4 regions of the Neobacillus sp. YIM B06451 genome follow, and region 3 is predicted to be linked to each of the others. Evidence: riboswitches for the same ligand, from Rfam matches in the RefSeq annotation. Region 3 holds a riboswitch; each other region holds the start of a gene.
What was found. Region 3 has a riboswitch for cyclic di-GMP ahead of RB160_RS05095 (hypothetical protein). Riboswitches for the same ligand answer to the same signal wherever they lie in the genome.
Positions count from the first base shown of each region.

Region 1 (7,481 bases), on a different contig from region 3:
CGGTGCATTAATCGGAGGAAAAACAGCATTAATTGTCGGCGATGCTCATTACGTACATTGGATTGCTGGCAATGATCAGTTTTGTTTTAGAGAACTTGGTAGGCATGACATTCCAGGAAATTATCGGTTATGTCTTTGCCCCAGTCGATTTCATAATGGGAATCCCGGCATCAGAGATTTTCAGATCCGGCTCCATCATGGGAACGGTAGCTGCCAATGAATTCGTCGCCATGCTTGATTTCATGAAAATCATTCCTGAAATGAGCCCGAAAACCGTCGGGATCGTCTCAGCATTCCTCGTTTCTTTCGCTAATTTCTCTTCCAACTGAATTGTCCTCGGAACCGTACAGGCCATCAACCGAGAACAGGCAAGCCGACTGGCCAAAGTTGGATTAAAAGTATTATTCGTCGCAACACTAGGCTCAGTCCTAACAGGTACGATCGTAGGATTGTTCCTATAATAATGAAGAAATTCACCCTCTTCGGCAAGTGATTGCTGAAGGGGGTTATTATTGTTTTGGAAAAAGCCAGCCGTTAAACGGCTGGCGACAACGCACTAAGTCAGCAGCCAACAAGTAGCTGACCGACGCACAACTTGTTCCACACGAATGAAAAAAGAGGCCGCCCAAAAGAGTCGTCGTTAAACGATCTTTTTGGTCAGCCTCCATGAGAATGAGATTATTTCAGTCCAATAACAACTTTTTGCTTTGTTCCGTCATCAAGCGTAATTGTAAGTTGGTAAGTACCTGCAGTTAAACCTTTTGTACTCAAGTTAAATACATATTGATTTGAGGATGAATCATATCTAAAGTTGTTTCCGGAAGTAGCCGCGCTAGTTGATACCGCTTCAAGGTTATCCCCGAAGACTTGGTTACTGCTTTTTGCATAATGAATAGTTGCATTGGCAGTTGAAATAAACTTACCTTGGGCGTCAGTTAATTGGAATTTAACCGGAACGGTGCTGCCCGCTTTAAATATTGAACCATCCTTGATTGGCTGAAGAACCCCGCCAAAATTGTAAACAACGGTATAGCTTATCGTCACCTCTGTAGTATTTCCAGCCTTGTCCGTGACAGTTATTGTATCCGTTTGCGGTCCAACCTTAGACGTATCGATTGTTCCAGTTTTATCTTCGTCTGCAAGTCCGGACAATGTATCGGTTGCTGACCAAGTCACAACTTGATTTAGTGTGTAAGTGCCACCATCTTCAACAGTAATAACTGGCTTCCTTTTATCAATATTAATGCCCGAAACTATTGCAGAACTTGAGTTACCGGCATTATCGATTGCAGTACCTTCTGCTGATCGATTCACACCTTCAGACAGTAACACTTCCTTCGTATAGTCTGCTACTCCTGAGGTTTCATCGCTTGCTGAAAAGCTAACAGTTACATCATCATTATACCAGCCATGTTCATTTGCCTCTCGGTCAGCAGATCCCGAAATGGTTGGAGCTGTTTTATCTAGATTAATCGTAATACTTTTAGAACCCTCGTTTTCGGCTTTATCTCTAGCATACCCAGTAACAGTATGTCTACCATCTTCAGAAACTGTAACAGGTGCAGAAACCGAGCTCTCGTCCAGATCAGAGCCACCTTCCTCATCGGCAGCGGTGAAAGTTACGGTCACATCCTCGTTATACCAGCCCTTAGCATTTGCAGGTCTGTCAGGAGTCGCAGTGACAACTGGAGCTGTCGTATCAGTTACTTGCTTTTTAGTTACAACAAAAGTAATGAGGTCGTCTTTTTCATTATCTAGCTTTGCTCCTGTTTGATTTGTATTTTCAATTTTTACCTCATTTTTTTTGAAGGTAAATGTGTAGTTTCCAGGCTGTAAGTTAGGGTCTACTTGAACTTCTGCGTCTACCTTAACCTCCATATCTTTGGCATACAGGTGTACCTTAGTTAGGTTTTCTTGGGTAAAAGTACCGCTTGCGCTAATAACAAACCTTGTAGGGACAGTAACATAAGCGTCCGTCATGTTCCCATCCGATTTTACTGAAAGTTTGAAGCTCTTGGATGCCCCTTGTTCAACAGATACATCAGTTGATGAAGCGACTAATTCCGCTTTAATTTCTAGTTCCCCAGCAATCGCAAAACTTGTTGGAATAAGTCCGGAAATAGCAAGTACAGTGACCGCGCTTAGTGCTTTTTTGCTTAACACATTTCTGAAGCCAGTTTTTTTCATCATTTTCTCCCCTTAAAAAATATTTTTAAGAGGGCCGGTTACACTAGTAGCTCCATGCAGCCCAAGTGTCCAAATTAAGGCTACACTTCAATGCTTCCCCAAAAATTTGGTTGGTTGAGTCGATAATCCAACTGGATAAGTCATACAAATTTCCACTCATTTCAACCTTATTTGTGACGATGACGGATCATATTTTCGTGGCCACTTAAATATTGATACATCGTCTCTTTCCAGTTTTATTATAATTTAAACAATAGTTGATTGGTTTAACTTCCCTTCGACAAACTTCAAATAAATTCCAACAAAAATCACCAATTTATCCTAAAATCATCTAATTCCGATTCAGATTTCATGGTTTCGTTTTGCTTCATTCGATAGTTTAGTTGCAATAAGAAACCGGCTGGCGACAATACATAAAGGTCAGTATCCAACAATTCGACGGACAGCTGACACAGCTCGCTGCCAATAGCAAAAAACTAATCCATAAAAAAGAAACCCTGCTCAAAAATGTAACGGGTTCGAGTACAAAAACTTAATTCGCACACAAATTAGCAGTCCAATTCGCAACTGAATTGGACTCCATCTTTTTATTGATATATAAGGGATTTTTGTACGTTTTATGGCGTTTTAGCACTCGAATTCGCACCCCTTTTAGCAGAGTGACCGAAGTTATTGCCAACTTGGGAATTCGTATGCTAATTACTATGTGATGGTTTGTTAAAAATAGAAATTAGGTTTTTGGTTATTTATGTTAAAAATAAAGCAAATCTTATTCAACATAAGGGCAGTTTAGTTGAATAAGAAAGGTTGATGAAAACTTTTATTCGATTAAACATATATAATAGGATTGGGAAGGCGAACATTACTAGAAAGGATCTGACTATGAAAAGTGTATTAGAAAGTAGGTTAAAATATTTATATACAGGGGAAAGATTTGCAATAATATTGTTCCTACCTCTTAGTTTCTATATTAATTACACATATCCTGAACTGCAATTATTTTCACTGCTTTCTTTTTGGATTTCCTTTTTCTTATTGGAGTTTATCCTTATGCAAGGAACTTATTATTGGCATTCCAAATGGAAGTGTCTAATTACTGAAAATAAATCTATAACTCCAATCAAAACTGTTAGACTGTTGTGGAAATTGAAAGCAATAAACGTAAGTATAATAATTTTTTCTATCATTTTATTTGTTATCGATATACTTGTTAAATATCCCAGTCTACCAATTAATGGATTGCTGATCAGCGGATTTATTTATATTTTCGCTATACTCGAATTTATTAATTACTTCTACATCCAATTGTCCTATGATAATTTATCTGATATTAGATATTTAATAAAAACAAAGAAATTAAAACGGTCTTCTTTAAGTAAAGATTTTAAGCGTATTGCATAAATGAACATAATAAATTGAATTACTTCTTGAAAAATAGAGACCTTATTGGAGGGTGTGTTTTCTTATTGCTAAAGGGTGCGTTGATCCAGGAAGGATTAACGGCCTTTTTTGTTGAATTCCTTATAGAACATACGGGGCAGCCATTCCTGTAATGAAGAAAAATCGTATAAAAAATACGTAATAAGAATAAAAACAAGATTTAATTAGAGGTGATATAAATGTTTGGAGAAGATCCTAAGTGTACTAAATGTGGTAAGGAAATCAAGGGAGACGAGGTTGTTTTTATAAAAGTGCGTTATCCAAAGCTTAAAGGGATGACTGAAATAAAAGCGTATTTAAAAAACGAAGGAAGTTTCATATGTGAAGATTACTTTCATCAAAACATCAAGTGAACAACTAAAAAAAGACAGCTGTTATGGCAACTTCTTTTTTGTTTCACTAACGGGGCAGGATTGATTAATAGTTGAACTTTAAAATTTCTAATTCGTACATAAAATGCAGAGGTTTATATAACTCGATTAACGGAATATAGAATTCAAATAAAATATAAATAAAGGAGATTTTTAAATGAAACAATCGGCACAAGTAAATGAATGTCCGAAATGTGGCGGAAAAGAGCTAGGAAAAGGTAAGCACAGTGGAACTGGAGTTATATATCCATTCACTAAAGTGAGTACTGGGTCGGAAGTTGAATACATCATTTGTACGGAATGTGGATTTATAATTGAAGCTTATGTAACCAAGCCAAATAAATTTAAGGGGACACTTTACTAAGCTAACGGGTGCTTTGATCTAGAAGGATTAAGGCACCTTTTTGTTGAAATCCTTATTGAACAAACGGGCAGTTTTGTTTAATAAGAAAAATTAATAATTGCTATTTATACTATAGGGGGGTATAGTAATTTTGAGGAGGGGTAATAAATGCTCAAATTTAATGTAGGTATCCTGTTATTTGATTATGTAGATGCTTTAGATTTTACTGGTCCTTATGAAGTTTTTAACTTAACTACTTATAATGATAATGATGTAAAAAAACTCTTCTCTAACAATTTAGAGGATAAACCTTTTATGGTAAGTACAGTTTCTCATGATGGAAAGCAAATAACGGTACATAACGGGTTAAAAGTAAAGCCTGATTATAGTTTTTCTGATGCACCAACATTTGACATCATTATTGTTCCTGGTGGTCCATTAAAAGCATTAAAGTTAGTAGAGAGTAATAAAGAAATAATAACTTGGATTGAAAATTACAAAGACAAAATAGTAGCATCTGTGTGTACTGGAGCATTTTTCTTAGCCCAAGCTGGAATTCTTAACGGAAAAAAAGCGACTACAAATCGGGTAGCTTTAAATTTGTTAGAAAGAAGTTTCCCAGAAGTAGAAGTTATTAGAGGAGTTAAGTATGTAGATGAAGGAAATGTTATTACTTCAGCAGGTATTTCCGCAGGAATTCAAATGGCGTTACATGTGGTTAGCAAATTATTCGGCGAAGAGACGGCAAAACGAACTGCTCATACAATTGAATTAGATTAAGTTGAAAATATAAGGGGTTCAATAAAGATAGAAGTCTTTTTCTTATTGAACAAACGGGTGCTTTGATCCAAGAAGGATTAAGGCACCTTTTTATTGAATTCCTTATTAAGCTAAAGGTGCAGTAATATTGAATAAGGATTTTTGTAACTGACTTGGACAAACTATCCCTAAATATAAATTTAGGGTGAAAGTAAAGATGGGCCATGAAAAAACGGAACAATAAAAAGCTATTAAAATAATTGGAGTTAGAAGAAAAGAAAATGAAGGATATTTTATTTTAAGATGAATAAATAAAGATAAGATTATGAAAAGGAGGGTTAAGATTGGAGGAGAATATTGAAACTGGAATAGGAAGTTTCATCAAAAGAAAATTAATAACGACTTTTGCCACTATGTTGGTTTTTTCAATCATTTTGGCATCTTATGGTTTGTTGCAAGATACTTCGGGTGAAGTATATAAGCCTGGTAACAAATTTTTTCAATGGGTTATTATTTTCCTGTTTTATATTGGGGTTGTTGTCTTGATATACGGAAATATCGTTTCAATTGGCATTGAATTTTTACAGAATAAATTCTTTAAAAAGCATGATTGGTTATATGTTGTAATCCTTGGGATTTTCGGATTAGCAAACGGGCTATTTTTTCAAGAAAGGATGTTCGCTCTTTATGGAATGTTAGCCGCCTTGTTATATGCCATTGTTGATAAATGGTTAATTAAAAGATTTTCAGAAAGTAAAAGTAGCGTAGCATTTATAATCTTACCAATTGTATTATTGTTTCTAATGTGGGGATTTTTCAACTTCATATATTGAAAAAATGAGCACTGTTTTAGTGCTCATTTTTAATGCGATTAACATCATTTATTGTGCTGTTTAGATCCAGCAATATGGCTTTTGTTTCCTGATGATTGGGAAAGATAGAACCCTTGTTGAACTAACGGGTGCGATGTTCCTGGAAGGACTTCCGCCCTTTTTTGTTGAACTCCTTATTGAATAAACGGGGCAGTTGAATAATAAAGGAAGATGTTTTTAAAACGACCATCAAGGTTCCATCTGCAGATTCGAAATTTTGAAGAAACATTCAATAATATGATTAAAGTTATAACAACAATCAAATAAAAACTGCCTGAGAAATGATTCTCAGGTATTTTTTTGTTGATCTTTCAACTAAGGATGCGTTGATCTAGGAATTAATTAATGTACATTTAACTACTATTAGATAACCAAATTTCCTTTTTTTTCATATTATTGGCTAAACAAAATGGGGAAATTTACCGATACAATATATAGAAATAGGTTAAGGGTTGTTCTGCTTTCACTATACGTTACTACTATTGAGGGAAAAGAGGCAAACTTCTATGAAAAAAGTATGGGTTTTAGGCATTGCACTGGTTATGGGCTTAACTGCTTGTTCTTCAGATGACACACAGGTTACAAAAGGAAAAACTAAAACAAAGGACATAAAATGGTCAATAGAGGAAAACTCTAATTTAACGGAATTCGAGAAGAAAAAACTTGCAGCACAAGAAATTATGGTGGACCAAATGGTAGGAAAATGGTCAAACGAAGAAGAATACTATGTTATTAAAAAAGCAGAAGATCGAGTTGTTCAATTCACCAAGCAGCAAAAAGCTTCTACAGGAGAACCTTTCCATTTTAATATGGAAGTAAAAGATTCAAAAGATAATGAGTTGAAGTTATATTTATGGGATGATGAACTGGGAGAAGACTCCTACTTGCGTATTAGCCAAGAAAATGGAGTACTTACAATCAGTCAAGGTGAAGGGCGGAGTTTTCTTGAAGATCCAAACACACGACAATTTAAGAAAGCGACAAAAGAAATGGCCGAGTGGAATAAAGAAGCATTGGATACCAGTAAGAAATTTTCTGCATATTTTAATGACTTAGAAGGAAGCTACCAAGCCATAGATGAAGTAGTGTATTTCCTTGTAGACAATGGAACCGCAGCAAACGGAAAGCCAACTATAAAGGTTTTCAACTCTGTCGATAAATCGTACTTTATAATCGAAGTTGATGACTTCACTGAAACGTATTTTCACGGAATTGTAACTATGTACAAATTAAATAATAGATACTTTGGACAGGAGTTTACGTTCACTATAACAGATAAAGAAAAAGCACAGATGAAAATTGGAGAAATCGTATTTGACAACCTAATAATGATTGAGAGACGAAATTAGTTTTACTATATCTTCCCCCCTTTTTATACATTGATTTCAGCCAGTTGATACAAGCCTGTTTTTTCAACTTTTTGAAAACAGGCTTTTCTAATACAGAGGAAAATTGGCACCTATTAAAATTGCTCTATCCCCCATTACGGACCTTTCTTATTGTGCTAAC
Region 1 is NZ_JAVFKJ010000026.1:6,876-14,356, reverse strand. It holds gene RB160_RS23660 (nucleoside transporter C-terminal domain-containing protein) at 42-329, shown strand; gene RB160_RS23655 (PxKF domain-containing protein) at 679-2,190, opposite strand; cyclic di-GMP riboswitch class II at 2,211-2,293, opposite strand; gene RB160_RS23650 (general stress protein) at 3,070-3,588, shown strand; gene RB160_RS23645 (Fe3+ hydroxamate ABC transporter substrate-binding protein) at 3,807-3,980, shown strand; gene RB160_RS23640 (transcription initiation factor TFIIIB) at 4,156-4,362, shown strand; gene RB160_RS23635 (DJ-1/PfpI family protein) at 4,510-5,121, shown strand; gene RB160_RS23630 (hypothetical protein) at 5,445-5,933, shown strand; gene RB160_RS23625 (hypothetical protein) at 6,479-7,321, shown strand.
Region 1: linked by a shared signal. The riboswitch ahead of RB160_RS23655 (PxKF domain-containing protein) and the one ahead of RB160_RS05095 (hypothetical protein) in region 3 are both predicted to bind cyclic di-GMP.

Region 2 (7,481 bases), on a different contig from region 3:
CAACGCGCATGTAGTTGAAGGTCAGCCTCGCACCTGACAGCTCATTCAGCATGTTGATAATCATTTCCCTTTCCCGGAAGGCATAAAGGAACGGGCTGACTGCCCCCATATCCAATAAATAAGTTCCCCACCAGACAAGGTGGCTTGCGACCCGGTTCAATTCCATCGCGATAACCCGCAGGTATTCGGCGCGTTCCGGAACCTGGATGCCCATCATCGTTTCGACGGCATGGCAGATGACATAATTGTTCGTCATCGATGAGATATAATCCATCCGGTCCGTATAAGGGATGATTTGTGTGTATTGAAGATTTTCAGCGATTTTTTCGGTACCTCGGTGCAGATAGCCAATTACCGGCTGGGCGTGCGTAATGGTCTCCCCATCAATCTTGACGACAAGGCGGAACACCCCATGGGTACTCGGGTGCTGCGGTCCTACGTTTAGCAGCATTTCTTCTGTACGTATCATTGGTTATACCTCCACGTCGTATTGCTCGTAGTCTTTTCTAAGTGGATGGCCAACCCAATCCTCTCCCAGCAGGATTCGATGTAAATGCGGATGCCCTGTGAATGTAATGCCAAGTAAATCATAAGCCTCGCATTCAGGCCAATCTGCTCCAGCCCAAAGCGGCTGCAGGGATTCAATTGTTGGCGCGTTACGGTCAATCTTTACTTTCAGGGCTACAGATTGCCTGTTTTTATATGAGAATAAATGCACATATAGTTCCAAATGGGTTTCAAAATCGCTTGCATGCAGCTCGGATAAATAATCAAACCCAAGTTGTTCATTAAATTTGAGGAACTGGGCCACTTTATAGTAGGTTTCAGGTTTGGCGACCAGCGTCGGTACATCTTTTGAAAGTTTATTAATATAGTAATCTTCAAGGACGTCTTTCCCAAGATGCTCCTCAATGACTTTTACATATTTATTAAGATAAGGCTGATTCGGTGATGGAGCTGCCGGTGCTTCCGTTTCTGCTTCCCCACCGTCCTTGGCTGAAGCGGCGGCTCTTGCTTTGGCTGCTGCGGCTGCTTTTGCTTTGGCGGCTGCGATGGCTTTCGCTTTCTCATCGTCCCCGCCTGCTTCAGGTGCGCCTTCTCCGGATTGCTTCGCTAGCGCCGCTGCCTTCGCTTTTGCTGCTGCCGCTGCCTTTGCCTTCGCGGCGGCTGCTGCTTTCGCTTTTTCATCGTCCCCGCCTGCTTCAGCTGCGCCTTCTCCCGATTGCTTAGCAAGCGCGGCTGCCTTAGCTTTCGCGGCTGCGGCTGCCTTTGCCTTTGCGGCGGCGATTGCTTTCGCTTTCTCATCGTCCCCGCCTGCTTCAGGTGCGCCTTCTCCCGATTGCTTTTCAAGCGCGGCTGCCTTCGCTTTCGCGGCTGCGGCTGCCTTTGCCTTTGCGGCGGCGATTGCTTTCGCTTTCTCATCGTCCCCGCCTGCTTCAGGTGCGCCGTCTCCTGCTTTCTTCGCTAGCGCAGCTGCCTTCGCTTTTGCTGCTGCCGCTGCCTTTGCCTTCGCGGCGGCTGCTGCTTTCGCTTTTTCATCGTCCCCGCCTGCTTCAGGTGCGCCTTCTCCCGATTGCTTTTCAAGCGCGGCTGCCGTCGCTTTCGCGGCTGCGGCTGCCTTTGCCTGTGCGGCGGCGATTGCTTTCGCTTTCTCATCGTCCCCGCCTGCTTCAGGTGCGCCTTCTCCTGATTTCTTCGCTAGCGCAGCTGCCTTCGCTTTTGCTGCTGCCGCTGCCTTTGCCTTCGCGGCGGCTGCTGCTTTCGCTTTTTCATCGTCCCCGCCTGCTTCAGGTGCGCCCTCTCCTGATTTCTTCGCGAGTGCGGCTGCTTTTGCTTTCGCTGCTGCTGCGGCCTTTGCCTTCGCGGCAGCCGCAGCTTTCGCTTTTTCATCCGAAGAGGTGGATTCAGCCGGATTCGCAACCGCTTTCATATCAGTGCTATCTTCCGCTGATTGTTGGGGTGTTGATTCGGGATTTCCCTTTTCAGTAGCTTCCCCAACCGCATTTTCTTTTATGGAATTTTGAGTGACGCCAGACTCGGAGCCTGCATCAGCCGGTTTATCGGTTTGCGCGGATTTTCCCTCGGCTTGAGCTGCCCTTGCTGCCCTTTTTGCTGCCGCGGCTGCCTTTGCTTTTTCAACCGCTTCTTTCTTTAATTGCTCCAGATCTTTCTCCCCGCTCATCGGTTAGATCACCTTCTTCCCCGTCTTCGCCTCGTAGCGAATCTTTTCTCGAAGTTTGTTGATTCCATAGATCAACGCTGCTGGATTCGGCGGGCAGCCCGGGATATAGACATCAACCGGGACAATTTGGTCTACGCCTTTTACAACCGAATAGGATTTTATATACGGCCCTCCCGCAGTAGCACATGAACCCATAGCAATCACCCATTTAGGCTCTGGCATCTGGTCGTAGAGCCGGCGGACAATTGGCGCCATTTTCTTTGTAACCGTTCCCGAAACAATCATGCAGTCGGATTGCCTTGGCGAGGTACGGAAAAACGATCCAAACCTGTCCAGGTCGTAATGTGAGGAACCGCTGCCCATCATTTCAATCGCGCAGCAGGCAAGCCCGAAAGTCATCGGATAAAGGGAGTTGCTCCTCGCCCATGCCTTAACCTGCTCAAGCGTTGTCAAAAACACATTCCTTCTCATTTCTTCCATTTCCTGAGGTGAGATACCATCCAATTTTAAATCCATTTTAACACCTTCTTTTTCCATGCATAAACAAGCCCGAGCACAAGCATCAATACGAAAATAAGCATTTCGATCAATGCAAATATCCCGAGCTTTTGATAAGCTACAGCCCACGGGTATAAAAACACCGTTTCGACATCGAAAATAACAAACATCAGGGCAAAAATATAATAGCGGACATTGAATTGTACACGGGAATCGTGAAACGGTTCAATACCGCTTTCATATGTTGTATACTTCGCATCGCTTGGCTTATACGGACGCAGAAGCTTACCCAGAAACAATGCCACTACCGGCAGTAAAACCCCCAGACATAGAAACACAAAAACTATCAGATAGTTATTCTGATATAAATTCAAGTATTCCATGCCCATCCCTCCAATGTTGTAAAATTTTCAAACTAATGAAATTTGTAACCGAATTCATTATAGCATTGTTAGATTTCTGTGTCGACAAGCCCATTGGCAAAAAGAGGCTCCCCCTTCCTTCCCTAAAAAATTCAATCCATTCCCTCCTATTTTGAAAGAATACTTGGGAAAATATCGCTTGGATACAAGGCAAACATGCTATAATGGATGCTTTTTTTCGCATCCCGGCAACAAATACGAATGTGTCCGCCCCTACACTTTACATGTCGCAAATTCGGCTGTCAGTGAGGTTTGTCAACGTACGCAACATTTTTTCCCATACTTTAGCTTTTTTCAAAAAAATGTCGAAAAGTGCGCTTGCCCCTATCCACCTTCCTCCAATATACATTCCATTTTATTCTATATAAATTGATTCATTCCTTCCAACCCTTTATTCAAAAGGAATTAGGGGTTGATTGACAAATTATGGACACAAAAGCCCGCCTGAACTGCTTTTCATCGCACATTTAGGCGGGCAATTTTGCTCAATATTCTTTTTCCTTACTATACAGGGAATTCTTTTTATAAATGGGCGACGCTTTTTTTGAGCTGGCATCGACCGTTGTATCGATAACCACCCATTTATTCAATTCCTTTATATAGACTTCATTCCAGGCATGGTATCCCTTGACCCCAGGCGTATATCCCATTGCAACTTTTGCGGGAATGCCTTGGCTTCTAAGCATGGCGGCAAATAAGGAGGAATAATCATAGCAGATTCCTTTATTCTCCTCGAATGTAGCTTCGATACTTGGAATGTATCCGGGCTGGACCGTTTTAAGTTTTTGAGAATCATATTTTACATTTTTTACAATATAGCTATGAATGGCTTTTACCTTATCTTCGTTTCTCTTAAGTTTCGAAGTCAACTCAGCTGCCTTTTTAATCGGCTTCATTGATTTATTCCAGTGAACGTTTTGGACGGATTGCAGGTAAACCTGGTTGAGATCCTCGAGCGACAGCTGTACGGCAGTTTGATGGACAGGAAGGTAGCTGGTTCCTTTAATCTGCTCGTAGACACTGACATTGTAGCTGCCATTTTTCATTTGAAGGGGAAGATAATTGATAGTACCATCGTTTGGAAGGTCATAATAATAGACGTTCCCGGATTTCTCAATCGCAACCTTTACCCTTTTCCCTACCTGGCTGCTATACTTGACTCCGATTACCCCACTTGCAATCAAGCTTGTATCAACCGGCTGTGCCACCGCATTGGCTGTAGCCTTTTCAGACGGAGCGGAAATTGAATATGCGGGGATTAAAAGTACTATAAAACAAAGGCACACAAAAATTTTACGCAAAAAAATAACTCTCCTTTCGGTAGCCAGGCTGCCACTCTTTTCATGGAAAAGACTGAGGCCCTATGGCTTTGCGTCCCTATTTTTCAATAGGTTTGCCGTTGTCGTTGAAAAGTTTTTACTATTAATATAGTAGTAGTATAGTTCAAACTTACAAAATTTTCTACATGTTTTTTAAAAAGTTCAAGAATTTGTCAGGAATTGTAACCCAACAACCGAAAAGTAGGTGAAAAACAGAAAAATGCCACCTTGTTGAAAAAGGGTGGCATTACTTGCTTTCTATTAATTCCGCCTGGACGATCAGCCTGTGGGTAGCTGTTTTAATGGGGGTGCAAGTAACGAGGGTAAGAATCCGCTTTTGCGGGATTGCATTTAGAACCGAAGTATCTGTCGGCTTAACAACCTTTATTTTATATACCTTGTAGGTATACGTCTTGTTTTTGTCTTTAATGACAATCGTATCGCCTTTCACCATTTCATTCAGCCTGTTGAACATATGCCCGTACCCGCGGCTTCGGTGTGCCGCAATCGCGCTATTTCCCGGTTGGCCTGGCAGTGCTGTCCCTGTTATGAGGCCTGCCCCTTTTTTCATGTTCTTCATGGTAGCTCCCTCAAGGACTGGTATTTTTAAACCGATTTTTTTGATTTGCAAAACAGCCATAACCTGAGAAGATGCTTGCTGTTTCTTTTTCCCGGAGGAAGTATTTTGGGTTGGCAATGTTTTATTTAAGGATTGAACCGTGGTTCCATTTTGGCCTTCCTGTTGCGGCTCACTCTTTTTCCCGGTTTCTTGTTCTTCTGATTCATCATCCGAGCCTGCTGAAGAAACTACGCCAAAATCTTGTCCCGCTGAAAAAACTTCATCAAGGCCACGATAATGTTCAGCAGCGGAACTCCCAGCAGCTGCCGAAGCTTGGCCTGAAGGCTCCCATTCCTTAAGAAGTTTTTCCTGCATATATTCACTGTACATTCTGCTGGACACCGGAAACAAGAGAAATCCGCACCCTATTAAAATCAGTAAAATTGCAGCCGTCTTTTTCATTTGCAACTCCTTATAGAAAAGCGTAAGCGTCCGTTTAGCGCCGTATGGACTGGAGGGCCCCGATGGAGATAAAGGAAACACGATGAACGTAAGTGAATCGATGTTGACTTATCGTAGCGAGGGGACCGAAGTACACTAGGCGCTGGACGCTGGAGCTAGACATATTTTAATCATTCATATCTTTAAAAATAGAGGGAGGAGTTTATCCTCCTCCCTCCCATGTTATTTAGCTTCGCACTTTGCCTGCGCGCAGTATCCCAAATCCAGCAATCGCAAGCAGCATGCCAATGAAGTAGTATGGCATCGGACTGGACTCACCAGTTTGCGGAAGCGAACCGTCAAATCCGCCTACATTTCCTCCTGGTGTTTCATTGTCGCCAATATTTACAGGAGGATTTTCATCGCTTTCCCCGCCTGTTGCAGGGTCTTCAGGATCGACCACTGTTCCAGGGTCGGTTCCGCCGCCGGTGCCAGGGTCAGTTCCGCCGCCAGTGCCTGGGTCAGCAGGTAGTGGAGGTGGGGTTAAAGATTCACATTGGATAACTACATTCAAAATTTGGTCCTGTTTAGTTGACTGGAGCTTGTCCATTGTGAAAATTGTCGGTGTTCCGTTCAACAGGACTTCAATACCATTGATCTCACTCATATCCAGGTTTACGTCCACAATGGCGCCATTTTCCCCGAATGTGAAGTTAATGGCTTGGCCATTATTCAAAAGGATTTTTCCGTTGGCGCCGATGTTTACACATCCACTGGCCAAAAGTTTAATCCATGCAAGTTCTTTTGCCTCAACGATTGGACCGCCCGGTGTTGGGTTTTCCGGGATAACAATTACTGGTGGAGCTGGTGGAGTCGTACCGCCGCCACCGCCGCTATTGTCTCCAGGAGGGGTTGTTCCACCACCACCGTTGTCCGCTGGCGGAGCCGCAGGGCAATCGAGCTTTATTGTTAGTAATCCTTCCGCAACTATTTTGGATGCATCAGGTAAATCTGATAACTTGAACGTTTTTACTTCTCCATTTACTGTCAGTTCAATCTTATCGATTAAGTCAATCGCCAGAGCAGCTTTGAGATCGATTGAATTGTTCTGTACCTCAATTTTTGTACCATTTTTCAAAACTACAACCGTCTTTGTGATAGTTCCGATACAGTTTGAAAGATCAAGCTTAATTTTCGTAAAAGCATTGCCGCCTTCCGCAAGGTCGCAGTCAAGCTTGACGGTTAAAAGCCCATCTTTTAATGTGACCAGGTTAGCTGCCAAATCGGCCAGTTTGATCATTTTTACCTCGCCGTACACTGTCAGCTTGAAGCCTTCAATGTCATTGATGCCCAGATTCAGCAAAAGATCGAGGGTATCCGAATTGAAATCTACTTCTGTTCCATTCTTCAATACAAGAACAGCCTTCTCGACCGGTCCGATACAGCCTTCAATCACTACCTTGATTTTGGTAATGGCAGGCACAACTGGAGGCTGGTCCTGTCCGCAATTGATTTTTATTGTGATTGTGCCGTTTATTGATTCTTCCGTAACATTTGCGTGAGACAACAAGTACGTTTTGGTTGTATCCCCGTTTTGCAGCTTCACGCCGGCGATATTTTCAAGCTTAACTCCTTCTTCCAGGGTCAGTAGGAGGCTTAGAAGCGAAGTAAATTGTACCTCTTTTCCGTTGGTAAGAAGAAGCCACGCTTTATCGAAAGGTCCAATACAGCCTTTAACAACAAGCTTTACTTTTGTCAATTCAGGGTTTTCCACTGGAGGCTTTTCTCCGCAATTAATCGTTATGACAATTTTTCCGTCAACCTTTTCTTTCGTTACCTTGGCATCCGTTAATAAATAAGTTGTCTCTTTATCTCCAACCTTCAGCTTTACTCCAGTAATCCCTTCGAGAGCCACATTCCCTTCAAGTTCAAGAAGTAGCTTTCCAAGTGAGGTGAACTTAAGTTCTTCACCATTTGCAAGAATCAGCCATGCGCTATCCACCAATCCAATGCAGCCTTTAAGGGCAACCTTGACTTTTGTCAATTCAGGTTTTTCAACT
Region 2 is NZ_JAVFKJ010000005.1:174,776-182,256, forward strand. It holds gene RB160_RS11865 (NADH-quinone oxidoreductase subunit D) at 1-469, opposite strand, end outside; gene RB160_RS11870 (NADH-quinone oxidoreductase subunit C) at 473-1,930, opposite strand; gene RB160_RS11875 (NuoB/complex I 20 kDa subunit family protein) at 2,186-2,698, opposite strand; gene RB160_RS11880 (NADH-quinone oxidoreductase subunit A) at 2,689-3,063, opposite strand; gene RB160_RS11885 (transglutaminase-like domain-containing protein) at 3,588-4,403, opposite strand; cyclic di-GMP riboswitch class I at 4,419-4,510, opposite strand; gene RB160_RS11890 (class D sortase) at 4,669-5,442, opposite strand; gene RB160_RS11895 (LPXTG cell wall anchor domain-containing protein) at 5,669-7,481, opposite strand, start outside.
Region 2: linked by a shared signal. The riboswitch ahead of RB160_RS11885 (transglutaminase-like domain-containing protein) and the one ahead of RB160_RS05095 (hypothetical protein) in region 3 are both predicted to bind cyclic di-GMP.

Region 3 (7,481 bases):
TGTACCTGCCGATAAAGTAGGTCTCGTCGCCCAGTTGGAAGGAAGCATTGTAATCGACCGGACAAAAGGCGAAGTTTCCGTCCACTGCGATAACGAAGGCGCCAACACATTGTCCTTGAACATGATGCATGAAATTGTTACAGGTAAACGCACGCCAGAAGAAGCGAGGGAATTTATCGCAAAGGAAATCGTTGAGTATATCATGGGACGCCCTGCCCCATATGCTGAGCGATTCCAATTCGAATTGCCACAAGGCGAGCAATGGGACACCGACGAACCATTAGTCCAAGACGTCCCCTTAGACCAAGCCCTTTCCAAAATGAAACAGAAATTGGGGCTGGATAAAAACTAAGGTGGACCTAGCGGCTACACTCAAAGAATAAAAATGCCTGCTCGTTTGCGTTACGCAAAAAGAGCAGGCATTTTTTCTATTGCAATAATCTAAAATGGTAACGCCGTTAGGGTTTCCCTTCCAATTCAAATGTTCAATTACTTAAATCGAATTCAACTCTTTCTGTAACTCAGTTCGTTTTTCTTCATTTTGTATCAAAGAAATAAAATACTGTGCTTTTTCCCGATAGGCAGCAGTTGTTTTATATTTTTTCGCATTTCCAATATTCTTTTCAGCCTTGGATATTATCGGATCTACCCCGTTAACGATAAAAGTTTCATTCCAGGTTGCTAAATAATTCGCCCTATCAATGTCACTTTCAATTAAGAGGATATATTCCAAGGCCTTTGCTTCATAATCACTATACTTGGTTTTTTTCGCCAAATCTATATATCTGTTGGCTTGTTTCACGTTAGGGTCTTCTTTGACGTATAATGCATTCCACTGATTTTGCAGCTGAGAGCGAAGTTGTTCATCCTGAACCAATTGAATAAGTTCATAGGCTTCCTTCACATAAAGGTCATTGTTTTTAAAACGTGCTGCAAATTCTAATTGTTTCTTGGCATTTTGGTATATAACACTATTTTCCCCGTCTGCTGTTTTAAGAATAGTGTCGAATTGAACCTGTGCCTCTTGGCGCAGTGTACTGTCTTCTATTTGGTTAATTGCTGCTATCGCAGATTTTACCGTGCTACTAACGTGGGAATTTCGTAGGTAACCGATTTTTTCCAAAGCAGAATCATAATTGGTCTTCTTCAAGCTATCATATAAGGCTTTTCTTTCAGCCTCCGCTTTTGCTGATTTTTCCCGTTGTGCGGCTTTTTCAACTTCTAGTTCCGCGAACATTCTATCTAAAGTTTTCTGAAGATCATTCAATCCATCATTCGCATTTTTTAAAACTTGCATACTTGTGGTGCCTGCGGAAGGTGTATTTTTCGCAGCAATTTCAGCCCTCACCTTTTCCAATTCCGCTCTAGCCTGGGCATTTAATTCTGCTACCTGATTCTGTAAATAAGCAACCCTGCCAAAACCATTTCCAGCTGAGGATAAAGCAAACGCTGCACCTGAAGAAGTATCAATGGCAACGACATAGCCTTCCTTTGCTAATGTTTCGTTTACATTGACAACATAATTTGTATAGCTATTCATACTTTGCATTGTTTCAAGCCAACTAATTGGAGCAAAAATCACCGCATCAACATTCGTGCCATAAAAGATACCACTAACATTATCTGTAGCCATGTTTGCAAGTTGTGAAATAACCGTATCTGCACTTTGGTATCCAGTACCAATAGCTCCTATAGGTGTTAATGTATTGACAGAAATCATTACAAAAGCATAGCTTGCACTTGCAGAGATAAGACCTATTTTTATATACGGGCTTGCTAATTCCTTAGCCTTATCAGCCAGGCCTGTTTCCACTTTAACGACTTCCTCTTGCTTTTCAGCCGCAAATGCTGCAGGGGTAAATGTTGATAATCCTAAACTTAATGCGATGCCTATTGAAATAATTCCTCTCTTCATTTCTTCCCCTCCAATTAGTTTTTTTACACTAGGAGCAGTTTGCCTTTAGCCCCTTTAAATACTTGAATTAAACGTTAACTCTTTCGTATATTAATCCCCAACATCCCAATAGGAATCTGTACCGGTTAAATAGTCGTAATCCAAGCCGCTAAACATATAATTACCGGTTGCTTTAGAGATACTGATTAACGAACTGACTCCAAACCCTTTTGTTCTCGCAAGGGCTCCGTTTTGTCCATATAAGTGAATTTCAACGGAAGCCTCATATTGTATAAAAGCTCCCTTGTCTTTGAATTCAACAGACTCATCGAGGTACTTAATTTCGTAACTGCTGTAATCTCCGTAGGTAATTTCATCAAAAAGAACATTGTATATTTCAGGAGGGCTATCTTGATCAAAAAGGGGAGTCAGGATTTCCCATGCTTCTTCCTCCGTTTTAGCCAATTCAATACTCGTTACTTTATCGAATAAGCCCCTGCCAATTCTTAGCATCATTTCTTCATTTACATCTTCTAAATAAGCGAAAGTTCCCTGGTTGTCTGCATCACGATAACTGCCATCCTGCACCTGGGATTCTTCAAAAACTCTCCTTACCGACAAACCTAATGGTTTCCCCTTTACATCGGCGAATATCACTTTTATCGACTTAGGTTCACCTTCTTTTAAAATTTGAGGCTCATGTAAGTAACCTTGGTAAACTCCTTGTTCCGTCAGCAAATTAAATACGGGAATCATGTCCTTATAGCCTAAGTAAAGATTCGTATCCGTTATACCTTCTTGAAATCCTAAAAGAGTCCTTACTTCAAGTTGTAGGATAAGCAGGTCAGGATTTGTTTGCATTTCTGCTTTTTGTACGTTAATTCCTAAACAACAGCGGGGTTCCGCGCCAACTAGAAGTGGAATCTCAGTTAATGTTGAGTCCTTTTGAATAGCAGCTTCGGCAGAAAGTTTATCTAACTCCTGCCCTCCCTTTTTTTCACCATTGTTCGCATTTTGAACGCTATCACTGCAAGAAGCCAGCAATGAAACTATCAGGATTGTTAAAAATAAAAATTTAGCCCGTTTCATCAAAATTCTCCTCGTAAGTTAAAAGTATGCCAATCTGACTTAGTAGTAGAGTGGTAGCGATCATTTTCTTTTTTAAACCAGCCTCCTTATTATTTGGGAAAAACAAAAACCCAACAATTAATGAATTGTTGGGCTGCATGAAACAGAAACAAAGAAGTGCAGCCCGACGATCATAGCCAAATGCCTTAGACTCGTAGCTTTGCGTCCCACCCTTTCAGATGGTTTGCCCAAATATTATTTTAATTATTTTATTATAGTCTATTTTACCTATTATTAATAGGATTTTTTTACTATGTTTCTATTAATTTCTATTTACGGATTACTATGTCCCCCTGAACTTCTCAATCATTCGTAAACACAACCGAATAGACATTAAAAGGCTCAAACTCATCTTCGTCTTCCGCACCTTCTTCATCAACTTCTTCAATCGGTATTCCATCGTGGAAAGGAAATTTCAAAAATTCCTCAAGGATAATCTCCAAATTCTCGATAACCTTATACTTACGGCCAAACGGCAGGCTCTTATGAAAATCCGATATTAGATCGAACCGCAGCCTCGCTGATTGCCACTCAAACCATACATATAAAATCATATTATGATCACTGTTTTTAACAATCTGTTGTTTTCGATTGTTTTGAACTTGATGAAAAAACGAAAGTAAATCTTCAGTTGCAAACTCGCTTGCCAAATCTTTTCCCAAAGAAATTGACAAAGTATTTTGGGCTATTTCATCATTCAAATCGTCAATAGATTCTCCGATAAACAACGTATCCTCAATAATTTCTTCCAACTCTTTTACGAACTCTTCTTTATTCATCGTTTCCTCCTAAACCATTCAGCTCTTTTGTGGAAAAATCGGCCCATACCACAAGCAAACTGTTCAACCGGCAGACATCAAATACCTAACGTTCACCTTCCCCGGTACACGCCAGCGACGGACAATATGCTTCCATCCCAACCCCGAGACCCCACCTTAAAAGTAGATCCCAACAAATTAAAATAAAAGTTATCCAAACACTAGAATGTCAAGTTTCCATTTTTCCATTCAGATAAGGTTACAGTAGCACTTAAACCGATACCTGGTCTTCGAACATTCTCCAATTGTTTAAGAGTTCTTTCTGCCTGAGCAGTTGCGACATTTAATAAGTACCTGGCAGTCCATATCCTTACATGCAGCGAATCATTTTCTAATAAAGGAATCAGCTCATGCAATCTATCTTGTTCCTTCAATATTAAGTAATTTTTGTGAATGTAATGGACAGCTCTATTAGCATATTTGATCTTTCCTTCTTCTAGCGCAGTATCATATTTTTTGCATTCATTTTCAAATTCAATCACGGCATTACTCTCCAAAATTCCACCCCTTTTTTCAGGTAATCAGATTCACTGGATAGCTTAGCTTATAAGAAAGTCAGTTATTAAACAAACTATGTCTCCATTTTCATCCATTCCCCAAAAACTTGGATAATTGCCATCTCCCCATCCACTTGAAAACATTGCAATGCTTGCTTTGTCTTTAATTGTTGTTACTATCCAACTTCTTGTAGCTTTGTATGCTTTATCAAACTCGTCTTCTAAATCGAGATAAAGCTCATAACCTGGATCCTCATCTTGCGGTTCATTTTCATAAGAAAGAAAAGTATTCTTAGTTTCTATATCCATGAAACAGCCTGTTCCAGAGTCCACTCCATAACCAAAATATTCGTCATCATCTTCCAACTCATTTATATTCTGTCCTGGTTGCAATGCCATCTCCCAAGCAGAAACTTTGTTATTGCTGAATTTAATCATTGCAAAAGCAATCCGTTCATCTTTACTTTCATATCGAATAATGCTAAATAGGACTGGATATTTTCCTGGGGTAACTTGTTTTGTAAAAGGCTCATCATCCATTCCAGTAAAAGGATCACAAGCTACGATTCGTCCACTCATCAGTTCTATTTCACCAATTTTTTTACAAAACATTTCCCTTTCTTCTGACATCGCTCGTTTTTCTCCATCATGAAACAACAAAAATGCAGGGTTCATTTTATACACCATTTAGCCCGCCTCTCAAAAACTTTTAATCTTTTTTCGAAAATTTCATTCCTCATTCAGGAGTTCAGTAATCAACTTGATTTTATTTATCAATTCTCGTTTTAATTCATATAAATCAGTAAAGACCAGTTAGACTACTACACTACGTTAAAAACCCCATACTTCATTCAACTTCAAAAGCCACCTGTGCCCTTCTCCTAACATATTCATCTTCGTCATGTAAAAATTGCTTGAGAAGAGTTTGTTTCTCTTCATTATTTACATGTATTTCGCCAAGTCCATATGCAATTTGCCAGCGGGCATCCGGGTCCGGGAACCTTACTGCTTGTTTAGCAATGTATAAGAACTGTTTTGGATTTTCTATTAATGCATCAATAATAATTTCGCACTCATTGTCTCTCGCTAAAATATATAGAAATTCATTAAGAAGCCCTTTATTCCACTTTTCAACAGGGGTTTCCTTAATTAACCTATTAACAAAGAGATAGATTTTTTCCCAATCCGGATACTCCGTTTCCCACTCCCCAAAGGATTTATCTGCCGTGGCAGCCCAATTCCTAAATCTTTCAATCTCTGAAAGCAATTCAATCATACTTTCCCCCCTGTTCGCTAAAGCTCCATCATTAATTGAGAAAATTATATATAGAAGAAACTCGCACTCCTTTAAGAAGTAAAACGCGAGATCCGCCCCCGCGCCCCCCTATTCCAGTACTAACGCACCAGTCCTCTCCATATTCTTATTATAAGGAAACAATTAGAAAGGGAGGTGAATTTTTTGGTAAATATTAGGGTTGGATTGCAGCCGATTGTACGGAATGTAAATTTACCGACTGTGTTGAAAACAGCATTCCTCCCGGGGGACTCCGTTGAACGATTATTCATCGCCACCCAGGTGGGGGAGATTTTTTACATAGGAGACGGTGGGTTAAGGACGTTTTTGGACATTCGCCCGCGTATTATAAAGCTGGGCTATGCGGGTGGCGGATATGACGAACGGGGGTTGGTGGGGCTCGCGTTTCATCCTCAATTTCCCACCAACGGCCTCTTTTATCTTCATTATTCAGCAGCTGGAACACAAGGACCCGGCGCACTTACTGAAGAATTTAAGCCCGACCCATGCAATCCGGGGACGTTAAACCTAAGATGGACAAACAGAGAAGCGCGCTTTGACCATATCGATACCGTCGAGGAATGGATGCTGCCATCCAATGGCCTACCCCAAAAACGGCGCACTTTACTGAACATACGGAGGCCATTTTTTAATCATAATGGCGTTAACAGCCTGAACTTTTCGCCTGAAACAGGCAAGCTGGTTTTAACAACAGGTGATGGCGGTTCAGGCTATGATCCATTCAATCTCGCCCAGGACGACATGGAAATGGCTGGCAAAATAATTGAAATCGATGTAAGCATAAACACGAATCTCAATAATCCTCCCATCGTCACACGTTTTAATGAACTTCCCCGCCCTATCCAGGAAACACTGGCCGTGATTGCCAAAGGAGTCCGGAATATACCAGGCATTTCATATCAGCGGATCCAGCAGCGGTTCACGAAATATGTGGGAATCGTCGGACAGGATTTCGCGGAGTCCATTTTCTCATTCGTTCAATTTCAGCCAATCCCGGTTACTCAGTTGGTTGAGGCCGCCCAAACAACCGCTGAAATTGGACAAAAAAGGTTAATTGACTTTGGCTGGCGCGGTTGGGAAGGCGCATTTCCCACCCCGGCTATAAGGAGCTGTCCCGGAAATCCGGCTGCAGCTACACATGCATTTGCCTATTACAACGACGCAGTAAAAACGTCCGAGACACGCATTCCGCCTTTCGTCACTTATCTCCACAGCGATAACCGCCCTGGTAAGTTCGGAGGGACAGCCCTCACTGGCGTGCAAGCCTACATGGGAACTGCCATTCCCGCCTTAACCGGAGGCGTCATATTCACCGACCTTGCCCGCAAGGAATCCTCCCCTGTCCGAGGGGTTTTAGCTTATTCCAGCGCAAGAACCGACCGGAAACTGAATGATTATACTGTCATAGAAACTGATAATCCTTTTGGCTCCCAATCCGCCTACTATGTCAGCCTCGGAACCAACCAGAACCAAACCCGGCTCTATCTAGGGGCTTATGGCTCGATGAGAGTAACCGACTTTAACCGAGGCACTGTTTTTGAAATTTTACCTTGAAGCGAGGGACCGAACTTAAAGCAAACAAAAAAACGCCCCCGTTAAAACTGCTCCAGCGGCAGCAACGGGGGCTTCAATCATTAATCAAGTTGGGATTATGATATATTTACACCGTCATTGTCACCCAACAGGATTTGAGTGACTTCCTTTTGGGAGTTTGGCAGGACAATGTCACTCAACGGGATTTGAGTGACAACCAAACCGGACATTCACCGTCGGTTGTCAAGAATCGCGAGCTTGCGTGACAACTAAACAGGATTTTCACTCTTGGTTGT
Region 3 is NZ_JAVFKJ010000002.1:110,899-118,379, forward strand. It holds gene RB160_RS05085 (hypothetical protein) at 1-352, shown strand, start outside; gene RB160_RS05090 (hypothetical protein) at 494-1,915, opposite strand; gene RB160_RS05095 (hypothetical protein) at 2,006-2,983, opposite strand; cyclic di-GMP riboswitch class I at 3,138-3,221, opposite strand; gene RB160_RS05100 (hypothetical protein) at 3,325-3,801, opposite strand; gene RB160_RS05105 (hypothetical protein) at 4,002-4,322, opposite strand; gene RB160_RS05110 (DUF4241 domain-containing protein) at 4,380-5,024, opposite strand; gene RB160_RS05115 (HEAT repeat domain-containing protein) at 5,185-5,613, opposite strand; gene RB160_RS05120 (PQQ-dependent sugar dehydrogenase) at 5,797-7,206, shown strand.

Region 4 (7,481 bases), on a different contig from region 3:
ATGCGTTTATTCAGCTTCAGGATCGTTTCTTTTTCCCTGTGAAGAGCCCCGGAATCCCAGGCTTCGCCGAGGTTGACATATTCCTCAATCGCACCAGGGGCCGTCGGTTCAATGACATGGGGGTGGGTTCCGTCTACAATGCCAATTTTCAAGGCAGGGATAATGACCCCATCAATTGATTTATTGTCGGAAGAACAATGCAAATATTCTATGTCATAGCCACGTTCATGCCATTCCCTGCCAATCGTTTTCATCAATGAGGACTTGCCGGTACCGGGCCCTCCCTTCAGGATGAACAGCCAGTCAAGCCCCTGCAGATTCGATGCATATAAACTGTAAAACCCCCTTGCGGTATTGCCCCCGGCAAAGTAGTTCCTGATCCTGCCCGCCACATGAACACACCCCTTTTTTTCAGACAAATGGATTGTTTCAACCACTATCATATGCACCTCCCTCAGTTAGGTGAATGCCCAGTGTAAAAAATAGGCTTGGCCTTGTTCCAACAAATTTCGCAACACGTTTAAACCGGTACATCGCGGGAATAGTAATACCAAGCGTGTTACTCCTCCGCCAAAAAGGCGGTTGATATAGATGGCAAGAAAAGCCGAAGCGCATTGATTAGCCCCTTCAAGCTAAAGATGGGCCCGTAGATGCCCTACCCTCCGGAGGGAACCGGCTTAGGGGGCTAGGCGCTGAAGCTGGACCATTCTCAAAGTGAAAAAATGCTATCCTATCTTTAGGGAAAGGGACTCCAATTTGGGAGTCTTTTTCTTCATATATGGGGAAAAAATGATAGTATTGCTTAAAGCGGAGGTGGACTATGAGGGATGTAACACTTGAAAACATTTTTAAACACCGGATTGCCCAAAAATTCCTGAACCGCTCGGGTATGGCCCATGCCATTGCCGTCGCCTACCATTCGTTCAATCTTGCGCGGGAGCAGGGCCAGGATGTCGATATCGCGGCAAAGGCGGGGTTTTTGCATGATATGGGGCATTACACGTGGTACAGGAACGGAAAATGGGATTACGAACTGTACCGGAAAAATGATATCCATGCAATCAAGGGGGCAGAGCGCGCCCACAAGCTGCTGATCCGGCTCGGAGAAAATCCGGTCAAAGCAAAAACGATCGCACTTGCCATCCTCTTCCATACCGATTCCTTCCTACCCACCAACGACATCGTCCGGACGCCGATGCAGGAAATCGTCAAACTCGCCGACGAAAAAGACGAAGAAGAAGGCGGCATGCACCACTACCGCAAAATCGAATACGACCGCGCGATGAAAAGTATCATCCGCCTAGATAAGATGATTGATGACATTTTGGAAAAAGAAAACCCTGGCCAGAACCTTTAAAGGGATTGGACAGGGTTATTGGTTTGTAAAATCTTTACTTAATTTTAACTTTTACCTCTGATGAATTGTTTGCTCTATCAAATGCCATGACAATCAATTCAGTGTCTTTCGCTTTGGAAGTGGTTAGTACAAAATTAAAGCTGCCATTTGACCCTACCGTACCATTGCCGACTAACTCTAACTTATTTCCGCTTCCTACTACATATACATTAATAGTCGCGACTGGCTCGGCAGATCCAGACACCGTTGTTTTTGCGTTTTTGCCATTGTTGTCATTTGCCGCATTTACACCTGTTAAGCTCGGAGCTGTCTTATCGATTGTAAATGACACTTTAGTTTCATTTCCTGCCGCATCCCTCACGACTAGAGTGTAAACTCCTTCGCTGGATACAGGGGTTCCAGATACAAATGTTTTACCATTCAAAGTAGCAGTACCTTCGTTAAATGTCGGTATAACATCTTCTTTGGTATATTGATTATTCAATACTCCGCTCACGACCGGTGCGGTTTTATCGATTGTGAATTTCACAGTCGTGGCATTCCCAACCGCGTCAGTTACTACCAACGTATAGTTGCCTTCAGCTGATATCTCCGAGTCCGAATTATGTGGTTTTCCGTTAATCGTCGCGGTTCCTTCGCTGAAGGTAGGCGTTACATTTCGATTATAAGCAAATCCATTGATGACATTACTTACAGTTGGCGGAGTTTTATCGATAGTAGATATAGTTACCGTTACTGTAGTTACGTTTCCGGCTGCATCAGTAGCGACAAATTTAAATTCACCATTTTGTGTGAAGGTGTGGGAAGAAGCGTTCAGTGTCCCCTCATTGGTTGTTACTGTCACAGTAACATCTTGGTTGGTCGGATCCTGGTTATATGGATTTAATGTAATGACAGGAGCCACTTTGTCGATATTAGTGATTTTAATGGTTTCTACCTTTGTATTGCCTGCTGCATCAGTTGCAATAAAATCAAAAGATCCGTTTTCCGTGAATGTATGGCTTGTTGTATTCAATGTTCCTTCATTTGTTTCGGCTCTCACGACAACATCTTTATTGGTTGGCGAGGTATTATAGCTAAATACAGTAATGACTGGAGCAACCTTGTCAATGTTAGTTATGGCTATTTTCTTCTTCGTTTCATTTCCGGCACGGTCGGTCGCAATGAACTCGAACTCGCCATTTTCTTCAAATGTATAGCTTTCCTGGTTTAATGTGCCAGGCTCATTCATGCTGACGTTTACGGTAATGTCCTTGTTTGTTGGACTAGCAACATAATCTTCAACTATTATTTCAGGAGCAACCTTATCAATGTTTTCAATGGTTACTGTTTTCTCTGTAATATTTCCGGCACGGTCTGTGGCAATGAATGTGAAACTGCCGTTTTCAGTGAACGTATGGCTCTGTTTGTTAAGGCTGCCTTCATCCACTGAAACTTCTACCGTTATGTCCTGGTTTGTCCAGTCTGAATTGTAGGGTAATGCAGTGATTACAGGAGCGTCTTTATCAATGTTTGTGATTTGGACAGTGTGCCTTGTAACATTCCCGGCAAGGTCGGTCGCGACAAACTCAAAGCTGCCATTTTCTTTGAAAGTATAGCCTTCCACGTTTAGCGTCCCTTTTTCATTCATGCTCGCAGTTACAGTTATATCCTGGTTCGTCCATTCAGTCGAAAAATCACTGATTGTAATTATCGGAGCAATTTTGTCAATGTTACTTACGATAACTTTAGCTGTACCCGTGTTCCCAGCCCTATCCACAAAAAGGAATTCATACTCGCCATTTTCTGTAAACGTTTTGCTTAAGGAACCCTCTTTGTTAAGGATTGTTACTTCCTCACTTGGTTCAATTGTTACAACGACATCCTGGTTTGTAAGGTCTTCATTTGAATAGCTTACTATCGCGGTTGGAGCCACTTTGTCGATATTTGAGACGTTAACTTTCACATCGCCGGTATTTCCTGCTTCATCCTTAAAATTGAGATTTACTTCCTGGTTTTCTGTAAAAGTAAGTGCGTAAGTTAACTTATCTACTTGATTAAAAGAGACATTGTTCGGTAAACCATTAATCTCTTTAACTGGCTTAGTGAATTTCAGCGTTGCCGTTACATCTTGGTTGGTCCATTCATTAGTAGAGTAGGTGAGTGAACCGACCGGGGCTTCCTTATCGATATTTTCCACTTTAACCAGGACAGAACCTGGATTTCCGGCTCTATCAATAAACTTTAATTCAAAGCTCCCATTTTCAGAGAAAGCAAAGGTCTTAGCTTCCTTATCAAATTCTACATAATCAGGGAGTTGATCAATGTTCTTATACGTTACGGTTTCACTTGCTACGATAGTGGCCACTACATCTGTATTGATTGGCGATGTCGTTGAATATTCTACCTCCGCAGTAGGAGCTACCTTATCAATGTTGGAAATTGCAACAGTTTTCTCATTAACATTTCCCGCTAAATCAGTGGCAATGAAAGTGAAGCTGCCATTTTCATCAAAGGTATGGCTTTTTGGATTCAGTGTGCCTGGTTCATTCATCGAGGCAAATACAGTAATGCTTTGGTTTGTCCAATCAGTGTTATAGTCATTGAAAGAAATATTCGGCGGAGTTAAGTCTACCGTGACTTTTGCCGGTTCCGCATTTGTATGAATTTGTCCTGCTGTTTTGCCATTTGGGTAAACTGTATAAGCACCAATGATAATTAGCTCGTCTTTCTTGTCTTCTACATTTTCCGGTTTGAGTGTATGGACATATTCAAAAGTCCATACGGTATCACCGATTTTTGTAATCTTGGCGTTTACATTTTTATCATTCACTTTAAGCTCTAGCTTTGGCCCATCAATGACTACTGTTCCGCTTAATAGAACTGTGTTTCCATTATCCTTCCGAGCAGGAATTGGATTCAGATTGATTGTCCCTGTCATTTTATTCATTTCCGTCCTGCCAGTTGTGAAGGTTTTCTCATTTGGTTGTGCGGCGGGAGCGGCAAGCGCCATTGGGCTTGCGTTCATGATTAACGTTGTTGCCAAAAGTGTTGAACCCCATTTTTTCGCGATGCTGTTCTTCTTCACTGTTTTTCCTCCAAAAGATGATTTTTTAGAGGGCCGGTTACACTACTAGCTCCGGATCGCCCAAGTGTCCACATAAAGGCGTTCCTTCTTCGCTTCCCTTTGGTGATTTCCATGGCTTTTCCAACACGATAGCTAGATTATAAATCGCCAAACCACCCAAATTAAACACAAACCGTTAGTCAAATCTCGGGGCGGATATAGGAATAATCTGTGGAAATTAAATGGAAATTGTCGAAGGAGAAAAAATCAGGGGATACAAATTTGACAAAATTGTGAACAAAAAGCAAACCTCGCTCTCATATGCTCTGCTTTGAAGTAAAAATGGGATTTTCATAGAAAAAAGACGCATTTTGTCATGCGCCTTTTTACCCCTGCCCAGATAGGTCCGCTATCTCGGCATCTATAACATCTATTAAAATTTCGGGCGGGAGTTCAATTTGGACTCCAATCTTCCCCCCGCTGACAATCATCCAGTCCAGATGTTCCGCGCTGCTGTCAATAAATGTCTTGTATAGCTTTTTCATCCCGATTGGCGAACAGCCGCCCCGGATATAGCCGGTCAGTTTTTGAATATCCTTTACGGGGACCATTTCTACTTTCTTTTCCCCGGCGGCCTTTGCAGCCTTTTTCATGTCAAGTTCAGCCTCAACCGGAATGACGAAAACATAAATATTCTTTGATGCGCCCTGGGTGACGAGCGTTTTGAAAACCATTTCCTTCGGCTTGCCGATTTTCTCCGCAACCGACACGCCGTCTACCTTGCCATCGCTTACTTCATATGACAACATGGCGTACTCGGCTTTTTTCGAATCGAGCAGCCGCATTGCATTTGTTTTTGAAACAGCCATGCCTATCCTTCCTTTCACCGTACAACCAGATAGGAATAGCCTATGCCTTCCGCTTGAAAAATTCAAGCTCCGTGCTGCAGCTCGATTTGTTCATAATAATGGCGCAGCGATTGGAAGATGATTTTTTTCGTAAACTTCCGATCTGTCCCTTGAAGGAGCCTCTCAGCGTAGTTCCAGGCCCTTTTTTCGATTAAAAATGACAGCCGTGCCCGCTCGGTTTCAGTTGTTGCCATTTCAAGCCGTTCCGCCAATATCCCAAGTGCCCTATCTTCCGCATGCCCAAGTTCATGGGCGAAAACAACTGCAATATAAAGATCCAGGTTCGCGATTGATCCAAATATCTGGATGCACTGCTCCTTAATTTCTTCAATATATAGCGTGATGGTATGAGTTGATAATGAGTATTTTCCGCCTGCAAGCCTGGATTCGGGATGGTGCCCTTCCAGCTTGATTTGTGCCTTGCTCCCGGACTTGAGGAGAAGCGGAGTCAGTATCTCTTTATAGTTTTCCAGCAACATTTCCGCCCCTTTTTACATAATGGAGACCAGTATACTCCTATGGACATGGAGAAGAAAATCCTCCTTAATGCCTATTTTTCCAAAAAGCGCTTGGCCTAGCTCTTAAGTACCTACTGTCTCTTTTCTTTAGTGTGGCATGAGCCATTTTTCTAGTGAAGCAATAGAGACGGCGCATGCTTTCTTGAATAATTGCCACTCTTGGCACCCTTTGTTAAATCCTAAAAAAAGATCTTTACATGAAAAAGAGGAGCGAAGTGCTCCTCTTTTTGTTTAGGTGTGCCTTATTGGAACCATGCTTGGAACCAGCGTGATGACGCAACTGCGTAGTCGGCGCGGGTTACCTTTTTGCCAGGTTCGAAAACTGCTTCGACAGTCGGTAACAGGTCATAAGGCCCCTGTTTTACGCTAAATGCTGCATTTAGGATATTCAAATCAAGCGCCACCTGTACATATCCCTTTAGCTCTGCCGGAATTGATGCATTGTCTTTAAGCTTGATCCGGTCATTGTTGTATAGAACGGTAACATCACCAGTGTGGTCGAGCGCCATTTGCTGTAATCCGAGAGCCTGGACAAGCGTGTAGGCGAGTTCAGCCTTGATCAAAGTTCCGTTTGGATTGAAGTTTCCAGCTGAATCGAGGCGCATGACGCCCTTTTGCGTTATTTTGCCATCCTTGATTGCGGCACCTTTCGCTAGCACAGCAAGCGCGTATGGAAGATCCGCTGCGGCTGTATCCTTCGCTGAACCGGCAAGGTTTTGGCGAATTCCTGCTCCCATTACTAGATAACGGGCCAATTCTTTTCTCAGCAAATATTGGTCAGGCTTGAAGGTGCCATCGGAATAGCCATCCATGAGCCTTTCATTGACAGCCATTTGGATTGCTGAAGATGCCGCGTGGCCATTAATGTCGTTCAATCCAGTAAAGCCGCTTACTTTCGTGAAAGCAAGTGTTCCCGGGATTGTTTCCGGAAGCGCGGTTCCAATCGGATTAAGCTCATTGCCGCGCAAGCCCCGTACTTCTACTTTCCATTGTCCCGCCTTAGGCGATGTGACGGAAGCCGTCCTGTCAGGATAGAGGGCGAAAAGCAGATTGACTCCAGAGCTGTATTCCGTTCCGTCCGGTGCAATCAGTACCAGGTTGACCGGATTTCCGGTCTGACCCAATAGGCCGTATGCATCGATCCGTGCTGTCAGCTGGGAAATCCCCTCCGGCACAGTGAATTCGTACTGACTTGGAAGCAATGGGTTATAGGATACCTCAAATGGAACACGTTCTGTTTCCGCCTGTACATTGGCATTGAACTTCTGGTATTCATTAACCGTCTTGCCATACTGCTTTCCGAACATAACCGCTTCAAGCGCAGCATAGGCGTTGACATAGCCGGAACCTACTTCCCAAGTTTCATAGCCAGGCATATTTGTAGCCGTATCCTGAAGAACCTTTTTAATCTCGTCCGGTGACAAGGATGGATTCGCTTCAAGGAGTAGCGCTACAATCCCTGCCACATGCGGCGTTGCCATCGAGGTTCCGCTCATCGTTGTATAGAATGGAAGATAGGCAGGCTCAATCGTGGTTGCGTCTGTATCAGCCGCAAGCGACGATACCGGACCGATAACCCGGGTCGAGATGATATCCACCCCAGGAGCTGTCAATGTTGGTCTGTCTTCCCACGTGTACGTTTCTCCGTCCAT
Region 4 is NZ_JAVFKJ010000015.1:80,264-87,744, reverse strand. It holds gene RB160_RS19820 (PRK06851 family protein) at 1-392, opposite strand, end outside; gene RB160_RS19815 (HD domain-containing protein) at 821-1,357, shown strand; gene RB160_RS19810 (Ig-like domain-containing protein) at 1,392-4,424, opposite strand; cyclic di-GMP riboswitch class II at 4,447-4,530, opposite strand; gene ybaK (Cys-tRNA(Pro) deacylase) at 4,790-5,272, opposite strand; gene RB160_RS19800 (hypothetical protein) at 5,335-5,790, opposite strand; gene RB160_RS19795 (S8 family serine peptidase) at 6,072-7,481, opposite strand, start outside.
Region 4: linked by a shared signal. The riboswitch ahead of RB160_RS19810 (Ig-like domain-containing protein) and the one ahead of RB160_RS05095 (hypothetical protein) in region 3 are both predicted to bind cyclic di-GMP.